2 regions of the Dactylosporangium sp. CA-152071 genome follow, and region 1 is predicted to be linked to the other one. Evidence: riboswitches for the same ligand, from Rfam matches in the RefSeq annotation. Region 1 holds a riboswitch; the other holds the start of a gene.
What was found. Region 1 has a riboswitch for glycine ahead of gcvT (glycine cleavage system aminomethyltransferase GcvT). Riboswitches for the same ligand answer to the same signal wherever they lie in the genome.

Region 1 (9,007 bases):
TCACCGCCCGCAGCCTGGACTACAACGGCGGCCTGGCGACCGGCGCGTCGACGAGCATCGGCTTCAACGGTACGTGGACCGCCGCCAACCCGACGCCGGCGACGTTCACGCTCAACGGCGTGACCTGCACCGGCGGGGTCACGAACAGCCCGACGCCGTCGAAGTCCCCGTCGAGCAGCCCGCCGCCGAGCACCAGCCCGAGCCCGAGCACGCCGCCGCAGGGTGGCACGCCGCTCGCGGCCAACGGGCAGCTGCACGTCTGCGGCGTCAACCTCTGCAACCAGAACAACAAGGCGATCCAGCTGCGGGGCATGAGCACCCACGGCATCCAGTGGTTCGCCTCCTGCGTCACCAACGCCTCCGTGGCCGCGCTTGCCGACGACTGGAAGGCCGACCTGCTGCGGATCGCGATGTACGTGCAGGAGCAGGGCTACGAGACGAACCCGGCCGGGTTCACCAACCAGGTCAACCAGTACGTCGACCTGGCCGAGTCCAAGGGCATGTACGCGATCATCGACTTCCACACGCTGACGCCGGGTGACCCGAACTACAACCTGGACCGGGCCAAGACGTTCTTCGCCTCGGTCGCGCAGCGCAACGCGAACAAGAAGAACGTCATCTACGAGATCGCCAACGAGCCCAACAACGTGTCGTGGCAGGGGATCAAGTCCTACGCGGAGCAGGTCATCCCGGTCATCCGGGCGGCCGACCCCGACGCGGTCGTGATCGTCGGCACCCGCGGCTGGTCGTCGCTCGGCGTGTCCGACGGCACCGACGAGAACGAGATCGTCGCCAACCCGGTGAACGCGCAGAACATCATGTACACGTTCCACTTCTACGCCGCGTCGCACCTGGACAACTACCGCAACGTGGTGTCGCGGGCGGCCGGCCGGCTGCCGCTCTTCGTGACCGAGTTCGGCACGGTCACCTACACCGGCGGCGGCAACGTCGACCTCAACAGCAGCGCCGCGTGGCTGGACCTGCTCGACTCGAAGAAGATCAGCTACGCGAACTGGACGTACTCGGACGCGAACGAGAGCAGCGCCGCGTTCAAGCCGGGCACCTGCTCGGCGGGCAGCTGGACGAACCCGAACCAGCTGACCACCTCCGGCGCCTTCCTCCGCGGCCGGATCCGCACCGCCGACAACTTCTGATCCACCCGCGAAACAGGGGGCGGGACGCGCGCGCGTCCCGCCCCCGACGCACGTCAGACCAGCAGGGCGAAGTCCCGCTTCACCACGCGGCCGTCCACCAGCACGGTCCGCACGTCCGACGCGGTCACGCACGAGACGACCGCGCCCGCCCGGTCGCCGCGCAGGTGGCCGAGGCCGTCCAGGAGCAGCAGGTCAGCGCGTCCGCCCGCTTCGACGGTACCGACGACGCCGGCGAGACCCACGGCCCTGGCGCCGTCGAGTGTCGCCGCGAGCAGCAGGTCCCCGGACGGCGGCACCGACGCGGAACCCGTCGCCAGCCGGGCCGTGCGCAGCGTGTCCCGCAGCGGCTCGAACAGGTCCGGCGGGTTGTCGATCACGACGTCGACGCCGAACGCGGGCCGCGCGCCGGCCTCCGCCAGCCGCCCGTACGCGGACCCGCCGTGCCCCATCACCGCCTCCACCGTCGGCGTCACCACGACGGCCGTGCCCGACTCGGCGAGCAGCTTCGCGTCGTCGGCGGTTACCGCGTTGAGGTGCACGAGCTGCAGGTGCGGGCCGAGCAGCCCCTCGTCGTGCAGCCGCCGCACGCACGGGCCGGCGACGTGCGCCGCGACCATCACGCCGAGCTCCCGGCCCCGCCTGATCTCGGCGGCGGCGGTGTCCCAGTCGCCGTACTCGGGGCCGAGGATCGACAGCGCGCCCGTGACCCGGCCGGTGGCGCGCCCGAGTGAGGCGGGGTCGCAGAACCCGACCACGGCGCGGATGCCGGACGTCTCGAACGCCTCGACCACCGCGTCGGTGTGCTCGGGGGAGTGGGTCGCGTTGCTGTAGTCGAAGACCGTGGTGACGCCCGCGTCGAGCGCCGCGCGGGCGCCGAGGAGCGTCGCCCGGCCGGCGTCGGCGGGGGACATCGCGGCCAGGGCGGCGCCGAGCACCTCCACGAAGTACCGGGACATCGGCATGTCGGCGCCGGAGCCGCGCAGCGGCGCCTGCCACACGTGCCGGTGCGCGTCGACGAACCCCGCGGTCACGGTGAGCCCCGCCGCGTCGATGACCTCACACGACGGATCGGCCTGGGCGGCGAGCGAAGGACCGACGGCCGTGATCACGCCGCCGGTACAGAGAACGTCGGTGCCCGGCAACTCCGGACCGTTGCCGGGCACGACGTGAGCGTTCTGAATGAGCACCTGACGATGCACGTACACCTCCGAGAAAAGCTTTCGTGAAAGCTATCTCGAAAGTCATGTGCTCCGCAAGGCGCGGGGTCAGGTGGCGGTGCAGGTCACCGCCGGTGCCGAGTTGGTGCCGTTCCAGGAGCCGTTGAAGCCGAAGCTCGTGGACTGCCCGGCGCCCAGCTTGCCGTTGTAGCTCACGTTCGTGGCCGTCGAGACGGCCCCGCTGGACGTGATCGCCGCGTTCCAGAACGAGGTGATCGTCTGGCCGTTGGCCCAGGTCAGGCGGACCATCCAGCCGTTGGTCCCGGCCGCGCCGGCGGTGACGGTCACGTTGGCGCCGAAGCCGCCGCTCCACTCGCTGGTCTTGGCGTAGCTCGCCGAGCACCCGCCCGGCGGCACCGAGACCGACGCCGACGGTGACGTCGACGGCGACCGCGAGGCCGACGGCGACGTGGAAGGCGACCGCGACGGCGACGCGCTGTTCGAAGGTCCGGGCCCACCGGTGAAGATCACGTCACTGCAGAAGTAGTACGACTGGTCCAGGTGGCTGGCCTGCCAGATCGTGTACATGACGTGCCGGCCGGTCCGGCTCCCGGCGTTGACCTGCGCCTGGTACTGCGGCGCCGGCGCGTACCGCCCGGTGCTGTTGACCAGCTCGAGGCTCGCCCACGTCAGCGGCTGCGTGGTCGGGTCGAACCCCTGCTTGGTGATGTAGATGCGCAGGTAGTCGGCGCCGTGCTGGGCGGCGTCGGTGAGGGTCAGCGTGAAGTTGTTCGGCTTCGTCGCGGCGACCCACGCCCCGACGGTGTCCATGGAGGCGTACCGGCCGTTCTGCGTACGGCCGCCGCTGCACAGCTGACCGTCGGGGATGGCGGCCTGGTGGTTGCCGGCGACGCCCTCACGGTAGAGGCCGTTCCAGTTCCACATCGTGTCCGGGTTGGCCTGCCAGGCCTGGGCGCACATCGGGTCGGTCTGGGACATGTTCGGGTTCTGGAAGTCGCTGCCCCACCTGGCCCAGCAGCCGTAGTTGCGCGACGGCGGGTCGGTGACCGAGCCGTGCGCGGCGGCGGGACTCTGCGCGACGACGACCGCGGCCACCGCGGCGGCCAGGGTGGCGACCGCGCCGATGGCGAACGGTCTCATACGGGCTGAAAGTTGCACTGGGAACTCCGTCACGTCGATGCGAGTTGCATGCATGGCGACGCCTGCGGCGCAGCTCAGATGCTGTCCGCGGCGCTGTGCGGCTCCCACCTACATGATACCCACGCCATGGATCACCGTGAATGGACAGGTCCCCGATCGCCCATGCGCACACGCGATCCAGCCACGGGGGAACTACAGTCTCAGCACTCGATGACGGTGACGGCCAGGCCGCCGCGGGCGGTTTCCTTGTACTTCACCGACATGTCGCGGCCGGTGTCGCGCATGGTGCGGATCGCCTTGTCGAGGGTGACCTTGTGGCTGCCGTCGCCGTTCAGGGCGAGACGGGCGGCGTTGATGGCCTTCACGCTGGCGATGGCGTTGCGTTCGATGCAGGGGATCTGGACGAGGCCGCCCACCGGGTCGCAGGTGAGGCCCAGGTTGTGCTCCAGGCCGATCTCGGCCGCGTTCTCCACCTGGGCGGGGGTGCCGCCGAGGACCTCGCACAGGCCGGCGGCGGCCATCGCGCACGCCGAGCCCACCTCGCCCTGGCAGCCCACCTCCGCGCCGGAGATGGAGGCGTTGCCCTTGATGAGGATGCCGATGGCGGCGGCGGTGAGGAGGAAGCGGGCGACGCCGTCGTCGGTGGCGCCGGGGACGAAGCGCGTGTAGTAGTGCAGGACGGCGGGGATGATGCCGGCGGCGCCGTTGGTCGGGGCGGTGACGATGCGGCCGCCGGAGGCGTTCTCCTCGTTGACGGCGAGGGCGTAGAGGTTCACCCAGTCGAGGACCTTCAGCGGGTCGGCGCCGTCGGCGGAGGCCTTCAGGTCGCGGTACAGTGCCGGCGCCCGCCGCGGCACGCGCAGCCCGCCGGGCAGGACGCCGTCGCGGGAGCAGCCACGGTCGACGCACGCCTGCATGACGGACCACAGGTGCAGCAGCCCGGCCCGGGTCTCGGTGTCGGGGCGCCAGGCGCGTTCGTTGGCGTACATGACGGCGCTCACCGGCAGGTCCAGCGAGGCGCACAGGGCCAGCAGCTCGCCGCCGGTCGCGAACGGATGCGGCAGCCGCGTGGTGTCGGGCACGATGCCGGTGTCGCCGACCACGAAGCCGCCGCCGACGGAGAAGTACGTCCGCTCGAGCAGCGGCGCGCCGTCGGCGGAGTAGGCGGCGAACCGCATGCCGTTCGGGTGCTCGGGCAGCGACTTGCGCCGGTGCAGGACGACGTCGTCGTCGACGGAGAACGCGACGGCACGGCCTGTGGCGAGGTGGAGCAGGCCGGTGCGGCGGACGTCGTCGACGCGTTCGTCGGCGGTGTCGGTGTCGACGGTCGCCGGGTCCTCCCCGAGCAGGCCGAGGACGACGGCCTTCGCGGAGCCGTGGCCGTGGCCGGTGGCGCCGAGCGAGCCGAAGAGCTCCGCCCGCACCCGGGCGACCGGCAGCCCGTCCAGTGCCGACGCGAAGCGGCGGGCGGCGCGCATCGGGCCGACGGTGTGCGACGACGACGGGCCGATGCCGACGGAGTACAGGTCGAACGCGCTCAGCGCCACCGGGCTCACCCGACCAGGGCGGCGTAGGCGGCGGCGTCGAGCAGCTCGGGGGCGGCGCCCGTGAGGCGGAGCGTGAAGAGCCAGCCGCGCCGGTACGGGTCGTCGTTGACCGCTCCCGGTTCGGTGGCGATGAGCGGGTTGACCGAGACGACGACGCCGTCGGCGGGCGCGATGAGGTCGCTGACGGACTTCGTCGACTCGATCTCCCCGCACGGCTCGCCGGCGGTGACCAGCGTGCCGACCTCGGGCAGCTGCACGTAGACGATGTCGCCGAGCGCGGACGCGGCGAACGCGGTGATGCCGACGACGCCGTCGGAGAACCACTCGTGGTCACGCGTGTAGGACAGGTGCGACGGGATCGCGGACATGGCGCTCATCTCCGGCTGGTTCGACGACATGACGTTCACTTCGGCGGTGCGACGTAGAAGGGCAGTTGCACGACGGTGGCCTCGACGCTCGCGCCGCGGACGTCGACGGCGAGCCGGGTCCCGGGCTCGGCGAGGGCGGGCGGCACGTACGCCATCGCGACGGGATGGCCTAGGGTCGGCGACAGCGCGCCGCTGGTGACGGCGCCGGCCACCGCGCCGGTCGCCGGGTCGAGCACCTGGTAGCCGGCGCGCGGCGCCCGCCGGGATCCGGTGACGAGCCCGGCCAGGACCTCGACCGGCGCCGAGTCGCGCTGGCGGCGCAGGGCGGCGGCGCCGACGAAGTCGCGTTTGGAGAAGTCGACGAGGCGGGCGAGGCCGGCCTGCAGCGGGGTCCGCCGGACGGACAGCTCGTGCCCGTACAGCGCCATCCCCGCCTCGAGGCGCAGCGTGTCGCGGCAGGCCAGCCCCGCCGGCGTCGGGCCGCGGTCGAGCAGCGCCCGCCACACGGCGACGGCGTCATCGGGGCGGCAGTAGACCTCGAAGCCGTCCTCGCCGGTGTACCCGGTCCGCGCCAGCAGCACGTCCCGCCCGGCGAGCGGGAACGGGCGGATCGCGTAGTACCGCAGCGGCCCCGGGTCGAGGATCGACGCCGCCGAAGGCCCCTGCACGGCGATCAGCGCCCAGTCGGCGGACGTGTCGCGGACGGTGACGTGGAAGCCGTCGGCGTGCTCGCGGAGCATCGCGAAGACGACGGCGGTGTTGGCGGCGTTCGCGACCACCAGGTAGCGCCGGTCCGCGAGGCGGTAGACGACGAGGTCGTCGAGGACCCCGCCGGTGTCGTGGCACAGCATCGTGTACCGGGCGCGGCCCACCTCGATCGCCGACAGCCTGCCGACGAGCGCGTAGTCGAGGAACCGGTCCGCCTCGGCGCCGGTGACCTCGAGCTGGCCCATGTGCGACAGGTCGAACAACCCGGCGGCGCGCCGCACCGCGTGGTGCTCGGCGAGGTCCCCCTGGTAGCGCAGCGGCATGCGCCAGCCGGCGAAGGAGGTGAAGGTGGCGCCGAGATCGCGGTGCACGTCGAAGAGCGGTGTCACGGAGGCTCCCTGGGTCCGGATGCCGTCGCGGACGGCACCCCTGCTGGGTGACCTCCCCGCTCTGTCATCGGAGCCTGAGAGCTTCGCCGCCCGCGACGAGCGGGGCGGTTTGCACCGTGGGCGCAGGACACGGATCGTCCTGACTTTCCAGAGTCGCCTGACCGCGGCGGTACCGATGCCTGAGAGATTCTGGGGAGAACGTTGCTCCTTCGGCGCCTCGGACTGACCGAGGGCTCTCCCGTCGCGGGTCGTGCAGCGCGATATGCGGTTGTGGTCAGGACCGTAAGTCCCGCCGCACCGCCCCGTCAAGCCCGGAAAGTGTTATGACACGAGACCGGAGGGGGTCCGCCAGAGGGTGAACGAACAGACGGGAACGACAGTGGCACAGTCCGACGAGGTCCTCGTGGCGGCGGCCCGCGACGGTGACCGGGCCGCCGTGGAGGCCCTCGCCGCGCGCTACCTGCCGCTGGTCTACTCCGTCGTCGGCCGCGGCGCCGACCGGGACCTCGACGTCGACGACATCGTCCAGGACGCGATGGTCCGCGTCGTGACGGGGGTTTCGACGGTACGGCGGGCCGGGCGCTTCCGGTCGTGGGTGGTGACGATCGCCCTGCGGCAGCTCGCCGACGCCCGTGCGGAGGCCCGCCGGGCCAGGCTGACCCGCGGCGAGGACCAGCCGGACGGCCTGCCCGACACCGCCGACCCGTCGGCGGACCTCGTCGGCCTCGCCGTGCTGCGGCAGGTCCTGGACGTCGAGCAACGGGGTATCGCGGAGGCGGCCCGCTGGCTGGACCCGGCGCACCGCACGGTGCTGTCGCTGTGGTGGCTGGAGGCCGGTGGTCACCTGACCCGCGCCGAGGTCGCCGACGCCCTCGACCTGCCGGCCGCGCACGCCGGGGTGCGGGTGCAGCGGATGCGCGAGCAGCTCGACGTGGCCCGTTCGGTGGTCCGCGCCCTGGACGCGTCGCCCGGCTGCCCGGCGCTGCGCGAGGTCGTGGCCGGCTGGGACGGAGAGCCGGACCCGTTGTGGCGCAAGCGGATCGCCCGGCACGTCCGCGACTGTCCACAGTGCACGGAGCGGTCCCGCCGGCTCCCGGCGGCGGAGGGCCTCCTTGCCGGCCTGCCGCTCCTGGCGCCCCCGCCGAAGGCGGCCGCCGGCGGGTGGGCGCTCAAGGCCTTCGCGCTGGCCGGCGGGGCCGCGGCTCTGGCGCTCGCGCTCGTGATCGGCGTGACGGTGTGGCGGCAGCCCGACGAGCCGCGGCGGGAGGTGCCGGCCGCCCGGCCGCCCGCGACCGCCCAGGCGCCCGCGCCGTCCTCGCCCGCCGCTTCCCCGGCCGCACCGTCCCCGTCCGTGCCGCCGTTCTTCGCCACCGTGCCCGCGGTGCCGAAGGTGGCCGAGTTCGCGCCCGCGGGTGCGGTGCGGCAACAGCAGCGGGTGGCGGGCCGCGACAACGGGCAGAGCACCCGGTACGCCGACCGGTCCGTCTGGATCTTCGACGACACCACGCTCAAGGACCCGTTCGGCTTCCTGTCCAACAGCGGCGCCGCCACGAAGGACCTCGACGCGTCCGACGGCATCGACCTCACCTCCGGCAGCCCCGCCGCCGTCACCGTCGGCGACGTGCTCTACGCGTACGGCGCCTGCACGTACCAAGGCTGCAAACTCGGCAAGGTCGGCCTCGCCGACGTGACGGACCGTCGCAAGTGGACGTTCTGGACGGGCGGCGGCTGGACGGCCGACCCCGCGGCCGGGGCGTTCACGAACGCCGCCGGCGCGGCCGGGCAGACCGTCTTCTACGCCCCGGCGCTGAAGGCGTGGATCAACACGTTCATGCCGTACGGCTCCAACGACGTCATGTTCCAGGTCGGCGGCGCGCCGTTCGGCCCGTGGTCGAAGCCGGTGAAGGCGGCGACCGTCCCGGCGGGCGGCGACGCGGCCAAGTACGACAGGTACTGGACGAGCCCGTCACGCCGCGCGTACTCGGGGTGGCCGAACAGCGCGTAGTCGGTGGCCTTCCCGCCGGCGGTCGTCATCGCCTTCACCGGCTTCGACTTGCCGTAGAACACGAGCACCCGCCCGCGCGCGGGGTCCGCGACGACAGGACCGGGCCAGAACCCGAACTGCACCTTGTTCGCCTGCTCGTACGCCTTCTCCGCGGCCGACCTCGGGATCAGCTCCACCGGCGCCTTCGACGCGTCGACGGTGACCGGGTTGTTCGACGTGAGGTCGATGCCGTCTCCCGCGTCGAGGTCCTTCGTGGCCGCGCCGCTGTTGGACAGGAAACCCCACGGCTCCTTGAGCGTCGTGTCGTCGAAGATCCAGACGGACCGGTCGCCGTACCGGGTGCTCTGCCCGTTGTCGCGCCCCGCCACCGGCTGCTGCTGCCGTACCGCACCCCCCGCCACGGCCTCGCTCACCTCCGGCACCGCGGGCACGGCGGCGAAGAACGGCGGCGGTGCGTTCCCCGCGGCCGACTTCGCCGGCGCACCCCCGGACGCCCCGCGCGACGCCGCGGCGGTGCT
Region 2 (9,007 bases), 3.7 Mb from region 1:
CGCGCCCTGGGCGGAGAAGGACAAACAGGACACGGCGCGGCAGTTCCTCGCGTACCTGCGCGGGCCGCAGGGGCGCAAGGCGTTCCTCGACGCCGGGTTCCGCGACCCGAACCGCGACGCCGGCACCGCGCTGAGCGCCGACAACGCGTTCAGCGCGAAGATCAAGACGGTGCCGCGGGCGGTGCTGCTGCCGGAGTCGGTCAAGCAGTCGATGGACTCGTGGACGGCGCTGACCCGCCCCACCAACGTCCTCATCGTCCTGGACATCTCCGGCTCGATGGCCGAGCAGGTCCCCGGCACCGGCCGCAACCGCATGCAGCTGGCGAAGGACGCCGCCCGGGAGGCCGTGCAGCTGTTCGACGGCGACGTCGACGCCGGCCTGTGGGTGTTCTCCACCCGGCAGAACGGCCAGCAGGACTACAGGTCCCTGATCCCGATCGGCCGGGTCGGCGACCAGCTCAGCGGCAAGTCCCGCCGGGAGCAGATGGTCGCCGCGATCGACAAGCTGACCCCGGTCGGCGACACCGGCCTGTACGACACGGCCGCCGCCGCCCAGCAGGCCGTGGTCGACGCGTACCAGCCCGGCGCCACGAACCTGGTGGTGCTGATGACCGACGGGAAGAACGACGACCCGACCGGCGGCCTCAGCCTCGACCAGCTGCGCCCGAAGCTCGAGGCGAACGCGGCGTCGGACAAGAAGGTGCCGATCGTGACCATCGGGTACGGCAACGACGCGGACTTCGCGGCGCTGCAGGAGATCTCCCGGGTCAGCGGCGGCGCCCTCTACACGTCGAAGACCGCGTTCGACATCAACGAGGTCCTCCTCACCGCCATCTTCGGCAAGGTCTGACGCTTGGGGCCGGTCCGCTCCCCATGAGAGCGGACCGGCCCGCCGTCAGGCGCTCAGGGCCGCCTTGATCGGGGCGGTCTTCGCGGCGGCCTCCGCGACCTCGGCGACCGGGTCGCTGTCCCAGACGATGCCGCCGCCCGCCCACACGTGCGCGAGACCGTCGGCGACGGCGACGGTGCGGATCGTCAGCCCCAGGTCGACGCGGAGCCTGCCGTCGGCGCCGTGACCGATCCAGCCGGCGGCGCCCATGCTCGGGCCGCGCCCGACCGGCTCCAGCGCGCTGACGACGTCGATCGCGGCGAGCTTCGGCGCGCCGGTCACCGAGCCACCCGGCCACACGGCACCCAGCAGCCCGGCGAGGCCGACGCCGGGCGCCAGGTCGGCGCTGACCGTCGACTCCGCCTGCCACAGCCGCGACCAGCGGCGGATCGCGAACAGCTCGTCGACGCGGACGCTGCCGGTCCGGGCGACCCGGCCCAGGTCGTTGCGCTCCAGGTCGACGATCATGACGTGCTCGGCGCGTTCCTTCGCCGACGCGAGCAGCTCCGCGCGGCCCTGCGCGGTCGCCGGGCGGGTGCCCTTGATCGGGCGGGTCACCGCCCGGCCGCCGGCGACCTCGACGAGCGTCTCCGGCGACGCGCACGCCACCCACCAGCCGCCGTCCGCGCCGGACAGCACCCCGCCGTAGCGGGCGCCCGGCAGCGCCGCGACCCTGGCGAGGGCGGCGCACGGGTCGCCGGCGAACGGGGCGCTCGCGTGGCCGACGACGTTGGCCTGGTAGACGTCGCCGCGGGCGATCGCCGCCCGGACCGCCTCGACCGCGGCGGCGTGCTCCCCCGGGGTCCAGCTCGGCGTCCACGGGCCCACCCGGCCGTCGCCGGGCACGGCCGGCCCCGCGAACGCGTACGGCGGCGGGGTGTGGGCGTAGACGACCGCGACGAGGTCCGGCACGCCCGGCGCCGGCGACGCCACGGCCGACGGCGGCGCCAGGAGCACCGCCGCGCCACACACCCCGTCCGTCACCGTCCGTGACCGTGACACGTCGGAGACGGGCAATCCGGCGTCGACGAGGAACGCCTCCAGCAGTTGCAGAGGGTCACCGCCGTCGCGGGAACGCCACTCCAGCCGGGAACGCTCCCAAACGTGTGGCCGGCACGCCGGTTCCGACCCGGGAGGGTGCAGATCCACCGTCCCGGGCCAATACCCGACGACCGGTCCTAATGGGCTCATACGAATGGCGGATTATCCCCAAGTTGTGCCGTCACATGTGCGGATTCGTGTCGTTGGCCGTAGTAGCGTGCATCACTGGTCATGTGAACAACCCCACAGGCCCCACCTGAACCTCTCAAACGGAGACCCCGGATGCTCTGCCAGCACCAACCAGCGTGCCCCTCGGCCCACGACTCCGACCACGAAGCAGCCAGGATCCTGGCCTCGCACCCCGAGCAGGGGTGGAGCCTCCTGTGCAACGGAGTGATCGTCTTCGAGGACACCGGAGAGCTACTTCCTGACTGCAGCGTGATCGAACCGCACCGCGGCCCGGCCATGCACGTCCTCGTCGAAGCCGCCTGAGCGATCACGCTCCGTAGCCGCTCACTCCTCGAAGGCTGATGCCGGCGGGCACGAGCAGACCAGGTTCCGGTCGCCGTAGCTGTCGTCGATCCGCCGCACCGGCGGCCAGTACTTCGCCACCGTCACGCCGGCCGGGTAGGCGGCGAGCGACCTCGGGTAGGCGTGCGCCCACTCGTCCGCGGTGACGACCGCCGCCGTGTGCGGCGCGCCCGCCAGGGGGTTGTCCCCCGCCGGCCACTCCCCGGACGCCACCCGGTCGATCTCCTCACGGATCGCGATCATCGCGTCACAGAACCGGTCGAGCTCCACCAGGTCCTCGCTCTCGGTCGGCTCCACCATCAGCGTGCCCGACACCGGGAACGACATCGTCGGCGCGTGGAACCCGTAGTCGATGAGCCGCTTCGCGACGTCCGCCACGCTCACACCGGTCGCCTTCGTGATCGTGCGCAGGTCCAGGATGCACTCGTGCGCGACGAGGCCCTCGCTGCCGCTGTACAGCACCGGGTAGTGCTCCCGCAGCCGCGCCGCCACGTAGTTCGCCGCGAGGACCGCCGTCGCCGTCGCCTTCGTCAACCCGTCCGGGCCCATCAGCCGCAGGTACGCCCACGGGATCGGCAGGATCCCCGCGGACCCCCACGGCGCCGCCGACACCGGCCCGACCGGCGCCGCCACGCCGTCCTGCGCGCCGTCCAGCTCGAAGACCGGGTGCGACGGCAGGAACTGCGCCAGGTGGGCACGGACCGCGACCGGACCGACACCCGGGCCGCCGCCGCCGTGCGGGATGCAGAACGTCTTGTGCAGGTTCAGGTGCGACACGTCCGCCCCGAACTGCCCCGGCTTCGCGTAGCCGAGCAGCGCGTTGAGGTTCGCCCCGTCGACGTACACCTGGCCGCCCGCCTCGTGCACCTTCGCGCACAGGTCGGAGATGCCCGTCTCGTACACCCCGTGCGTCGACGGATACGTCACCATGATCGCGGCAAGCCGGTCCCGGTGCAGCTCGATCTTCGCCTCGAGGTCACCGAGGTCGACGTTGCCCAGCTCGTCACACGCCACCACCGCGACCCGCATGCCCGCCATGACGGCGCTGGCCGCGTTCGTGCCATGGGCGCTCGACGGGATCAGGCACATGTCCCGCCCGGTGTCGCCCCGCGAGTGGTGGTAGGCGCGGATCGCGAGCAGGCCCGCCAGCTCGCCCTGCGACCCCGCGTTCGGCTGCAGCGACACCGCGTCGTAGCCGGTGACCTCCGCCAGCCACCGCTCCAGGTCACCGATCAGCTTCCGGTAGCCCTGCGTCTGCGCCGCCGGCGCGAACGGGTGCACGTTGGCGAACTCCGGCCAGGTGATCGGCTCCATCTCCACGGTCGCGTTGAGCTTCATCGTGCACGACCCGAGCGGGATCATCCCCCGGTCGAGCGCGTAGTCCATGTCGGAGAGGCGCTTCAGGTACCGCAGCATCGCCGTCTCCGACCGGTGCGTGGAGAACACCGGGTGGCTCAGGTAGTCGCTGGTGCGGCGCAGCTCGGCCGGCACCACGTCCGCCGTGTCCAGCGCGGTCACGTCGACGTGCGCGAGACCGAACGCGGCCAGCACGTCACGCAGGTGCCCGAACGTCGTCGTCTCGTCGCACGCGATGCCGACCCGGTCGGCGTCGACCTGCCGCAGGTTGATCCCCCGGTCCGCGGCGGCGCCGACGACGTCCTTCGCCTTCCCCGGTACGACGGCCGTCACCGTGTCGAAGAACGCCTCGTGCTCGGTGGTGACACCGCCGGCCCGCAGCCCCGCCGCCAGCCGCACCGCCATGTCGTGCGTGCGGGACGCGATCTCCCGCAGCCCGTCGGGGCCGTGGTAGACGGCGTACATGCTGGCCGTGACCGCGAGGAGCACCTGCGCGGTGCAGATGTTGCTGGTCGCCTTCTCCCGCCGGATGTGCTGCTCACGGGTCTGCAGGGCGAGCCGGTAGGCGGGGGCGCCGTCCGCGTCCTTGGACACGCCGACGAGCCGCCCCGGCAGGGTCCGCTCCAGGCCCTTACGGACCGACATGTAGCCGGCGTGCGGGCCGCCGAAGCCCATCGGCACGCCGAACCGCTGCGCGCTGCCGACCGCGACGTCCGCGCCGAACGCCGCCGGCTCCTGCAGCAGGCACAGCGCGAGCAGGTCGGCGGCGAACGTGACGATCGCGCCCTTGTCGTGCGCCTGCCTGGTGATGTCCGCCAGGTCACGGACCGCGCCGGACGCGCCGGGGTACTGCAGGTGCAGGCCGAAGAACTCCGCCGGCAGCTCCTCGGTCCGCAGGTCCACCGTCTGTACGTCGATGCCGAGCGGCTCCGCCCTGGTCCGGATGACGGCGAGGGTCTGCGGCAGGACGTCGCTGTCGACGACGTACACGTCGGCCTTGACCTTCGACGAGCGCCGCGCCAGGGTCATCGCCTCAGCGGCGGCGGTCGCCTCGTCCAGCAGCGACGCGCCCGCGACCGGCAGCCCCGTCAGGTCCGTGATCACCGTCTGGAAGTTGAGCAGCGCCTCGAGGCGGCCCTGGCTGATCTCCGGCTGGTACGGCGTGTACGCCGTGTACCACGACGGGTCCTCCAGGACGTTGCGCAGGATGACCGGCGGCGTGTGCGTGCCGTAGTAGCCGAGGCCGATCATGCTGACGAGCGTCCGGTTCGCCGACGCGAGGGCGCGCAGCTCCCCCAGCACCTCGGCCTCGGACGCGGCAAGGGGCAGCTGGAGCGGCTGGTGCCAGCGGATCGAGCCGGGGATGGCCGCCGTCATCAACGCCTCGACGGAGTCGTACCCGACGGTCTTCAGCATCGTCGTCTGCTCGTCCGGCGACGGTCCGATGTGCCTGCTGGCGAAACTGGTCATTGGCCACACTCTTTCGGATCCGGGGGTCGGGGCTGCGCACGTCCCTCCCCCTCTGTCGTGTGGCCTCCAGAGGTGCCAACCCGTCGCGGTCCTTCTGCCTGAGAGGTTCCGGGGAGGATTTGCCCCTTCGGCGTCGCCCTGAACTCAGACGATCTCTCCCGCGCGGGTATTGCCGGCGATGCCTAATCTACCGGTTCTTCGACCATGGTCACGCGCCCGTGGTCCACACCACAGCGCGTAGCGCATCCTAGGACGCTAGGTTCATGGCTTACAGCGGGCTGAATTCGCGTCGACCATCAGGAGGCCGGCGTCCACCGCCTCGAAGTCGCTGCCCTTCAGCCCCTTGAGCGCGTTGAGCTGATCGTTGCTCCACCGGTCGTCCTGCGTGCCGGAGAAGAACCACGGCGAGCCGTTGTCGGCGAGGACGGCGCCGTACTGCTTGAGCGCCTGCGCCACCACCCTCGCCTGCGCCGGGAACTCCGCGATGTCGACGGACGCCTTCAGCCGGAACCGGGCACCCATCGGCGGCAGGTTCGCGTCGGCGCTGCTGGACGCCGCGTGCCGGGCGGGCCACACGTACGCGTTCCTCGTGCGCGGCGCGGTGAACCGGATCGCGTGGTCGATCCTGCCCTTGGCGACCTCGTCGGCGCGCGGCAGCCCGGCCAGGATCGACAGGCCCGCGGCGTCCGCCGACGTCCAGCCGGCCTTGCGCAGGTCGTTGCGGCGCAGGTCGAACACCGCCCCGGAGCCGGCCTTCCACGACCCGTCCGCGTTCGGGCGCGCGGCGTACAGCTCGTACACCTTGCAGGCCGCCGTGTCGTGCACGATGACGTGCCGGTCCCCGTCGGCGTTCGGCCCGCCCTCAACCTTGGCGTTGCGCGGGATCGGGTACGGGCCCTTGTCGCTCTCGTCCGCGTACTCGAAGCTGACCTTCACGCCGGCCTGCCCCTGCCCGACCGTCGTGACCGGGATGCCGAACGGCGCGCCGTCGATGAGCCCCGAGCCGAAGTCCGGGTGCGCGTGCGCCTGCGCCCCGATGCTGCCGACCCACGCCGCCGAGTCCCGGTGCACCGGCAGCCTCGACACGTCGGCGTGCCACACGCTGTCCGCGGGGAAGATCGTGCACGCCCCGCTCGGCGCGGACGCGGACCGGCTCGCGGCGCCCAGGCCGCCGGCGCCGGACCCGCCCGTCGCGCCCGTCGCGCCCGTCGTCCCCGAGGCGGGTGCGGCGCTGCCCTTGCCCGGCGAGCTGCATCCGCTGACCGCCAAGACGGCGACGACGGCCAGCGCGGCGCTGCGCTTCAATGATCCTCCTCGGGTCGGCCCCCGATCCTCACGGACCTGCGCGCACAGTACGCGCACCCTGTGTCCGACCCGCAGCGCACCATCGCCGCGCAGCGCCGCCGTGCCGGGTCAGTCCGCCGCGTCGACGGCCAGCTCCCGCACCTCCTGCGGGCAACGGCACGCCGCGGCGAACCTGGCGGCCCACCGGACCGCCTCGGCCCGGTCCGGCACGTCGAGGAGCGCGAACCCGCCGATGTGCTCCTTGGTCTCCGGGAACGGGCCGTCGGTGACCGAACCGTCCGCGGCCACGACCGTCGCGGGCTGCGCCGTCACGCCACCGCCGAACACCCACACCCCGGCGTCGCGGGCGTCCTGCGCCACCTCCTGCGCGGCCTTCGTCACGTCGGGCACGTCCTCCTCGGCGACGTTCATCCACCCCTCGTCGAACGAGACCAGGTAGTGCGGCATCCTGTTCCTCCTCGCCTCCGACGGCCCGTCCGGCCGCCGCTCACCCGTCCTACGAACGACCCGCCCCGGATCCGACAGCCCGCCGCGGCAGATTTCCGTCGGTGCCAGTCCTACACGGTCAGGGCGTGCCGGATCCGTGCCGCTCGACGAGGGACAGCAGTTCGTCGACGGACCACTGGTCGTAGGCGTGCTCGCCGTACTTCGCGGCGAGGACGGTGCCGTCGGGGGCGATGAGGAAGTCGGCCGGGAGGCCGAAACGGCCGCCGGCCGGGGTGAGCGACGGCGGGCGTTCGCGGCCGCGGAGCAGGGCCCAAGTGCTGCGGGCCACGGCGCGCACGATCGTGGGCCAGACGCGGGGGTCGAGCAGGGCGCGGCGGGAGGACTCGACGCCGAACTCGCGGTACAGGCGCTTCTGCGGGTCGGGCACGACCGGGAACGGCAGGTCCGTCACGTGCTCGCGCAGCGCCGCCGCGGTGGAGTGGAACACGACGACCTCGCGGACGCCGGCCGCGGTGATCTCGTCGTGGCGGCGGACGATCGAGCGCAGGTGCAGGTTGCAGACCGGGCAGCCGGCGAAGCGGCGGAACTGCAGGTGCACCAGCAGCGACGGGTCCGGCACAGCGACCGGCTCCCCCACGACGACCTGCAGGCGCCGGGAATCGACGACGAGCATGACACCTCCGCGCGACCGTAAGCGTACAACGTACTCTTACGGGCTAGCGTAGGCGTATGACGTACGCTGTCAAGTGCCATGCCTCGACCGCGATCACTCACATCCGCGCAGATCGCCGCGGCGGCGCTCGCGGTGCTCGACCGTGACGGGCCGGCCGGGCTGACCATGCGCGCCGTCGCCCAGCAGCTCGGCATGGGCACGATGAGCCTGTACCGGTACGTCGCCGACCGCGAGGAGCTCGAAGGCCTCGTCGTCGAGCTGGTGCTCGGCGCCGTGGACCCCGCACCGCCGGAGGGCGGCGGCTGGCAGGAGCGGGTCACCGTCATGGTGGAGCGGGTCCGCGTCGCGGTCGGCGCCCACCCGGCCGTCGTCCCGCTGACCATGACGCACCGGCACCGGTCGCCCGCCATCCTGCGCTGGTCGGAGACGGTGGCCGGCATCCTGGCCGAGACCGTCACCGACCCGGAGCGCAGGGTCGTCGCGCTGCGGGGGCTGCTGTCGTACCTCGTCGGCGCGATCCAGCTCGAGCACCTCGGCCCGCTGTCCGGCCCCGGCACGGCGGCCATCGCCGGGCTCGACCCCGCCGCGTTCCCTCACATGCGGCAGCTCGGCGGGGCGGCCCGTCAGGTCGGCGCCGACGAGGAGTTCCGCGGCGGTCTCGCCCTCCTGCTCGCCGGCATCAGCGGCGGGCCAGGGCCAGCTCGTACGAGGAAGGCGTGACGTTCGGGAAGATGCCCGTCAGCGACCCGACGCCGCAGCGGCGCTGGAGCAGCTCGCCGATCACCGACCGGTAGTCGGTGGTGGCCGTCAGGTCGCCGGCGGTGAGCTTGGCCGGGGCGAGACCGGGCCAGATGCCGTGCACGCGGCCACCGCGGACGTTGCCGCCGAGCAGGAGCATGGCGTTGCCGTTGCCGTGGTCGACGCCGCGGGAGCCGTTCTCCGCGACGCGCCGGCCGAACTCGCTGAGCGTGACCAGGGTGACGCGGTTGAACGCGTCGCCGAGGTCGGTAGCGAACGCCGCCAGGGCCAGGGCGAGCTCCGTCAGGTGGTCGTGCATCCGCTGGCCCTTCACAGGGCCGCCGAGACCCTCGTGCATGTCCCAGTCACCGAAGTCGACGGTGGCCGCCATCAGGCCGACGTTCGACTTCACCAGGCGCGCGACGTCGCACAGCGCCTTGCCGAGGGCGGTCGACGGGTAGGTCGCCGCCGGGGTGTACGCGCCGATCGCGGCGACGGTGCCCAACGTGGCGTTGACGGCGCGGGCCGGGTCGGCCATGACCGCCGGGGCGCCGTCG

Region 2: it holds a riboswitch for glycine, as region 1 does, so the genes downstream of both, gcvP (aminomethyl-transferring glycine dehydrogenase) here and gcvT (glycine cleavage system aminomethyltransferase GcvT) in region 1, are expected to answer to the same signal.

The regions. Positions count from the first base shown of each region.
Region 1 covers NZ_JBNJMZ010000002.1:4,065,874-4,074,880, reverse strand. The annotation lists gene ACQEVZ_RS58145 (cellulase family glycosylhydrolase) at 1-1,154, shown strand, start outside; gene ACQEVZ_RS58140 (amidohydrolase family protein) at 1,208-2,353, opposite strand; gene ACQEVZ_RS58135 (lytic polysaccharide monooxygenase auxiliary activity family 9 protein) at 2,420-3,472, opposite strand; gene ACQEVZ_RS58130 (L-serine ammonia-lyase) at 3,673-5,019, opposite strand; gene ACQEVZ_RS58125 (glycine cleavage system protein H) at 5,025-5,417, opposite strand; gene gcvT (glycine cleavage system aminomethyltransferase GcvT) at 5,423-6,484, opposite strand; glycine riboswitch at 6,536-6,641, opposite strand; glycine riboswitch at 6,642-6,735, opposite strand; gene ACQEVZ_RS58115 (RNA polymerase sigma factor) at 6,864-8,489, shown strand.
Region 2 covers NZ_JBNJMZ010000002.1:412,177-421,183, reverse strand. The annotation lists gene ACQEVZ_RS42020 (substrate-binding and VWA domain-containing protein) at 1-850, shown strand, start outside; gene ACQEVZ_RS42015 (chorismate-binding protein) at 896-2,080, opposite strand; gene ACQEVZ_RS42010 (DUF5999 family protein) at 2,213-2,422, shown strand; gene gcvP (aminomethyl-transferring glycine dehydrogenase) at 2,444-5,287, opposite strand; glycine riboswitch at 5,364-5,458, opposite strand; gene ACQEVZ_RS42000 (hypothetical protein) at 5,549-6,592, opposite strand; gene ACQEVZ_RS41995 (YciI family protein) at 6,701-7,039, opposite strand; gene ACQEVZ_RS41990 (peroxiredoxin-like family protein) at 7,158-7,712, opposite strand; gene ACQEVZ_RS41985 (TetR/AcrR family transcriptional regulator) at 7,791-8,432, shown strand; gene ACQEVZ_RS41980 (DUF1501 domain-containing protein) at 8,392-9,007, opposite strand, start outside.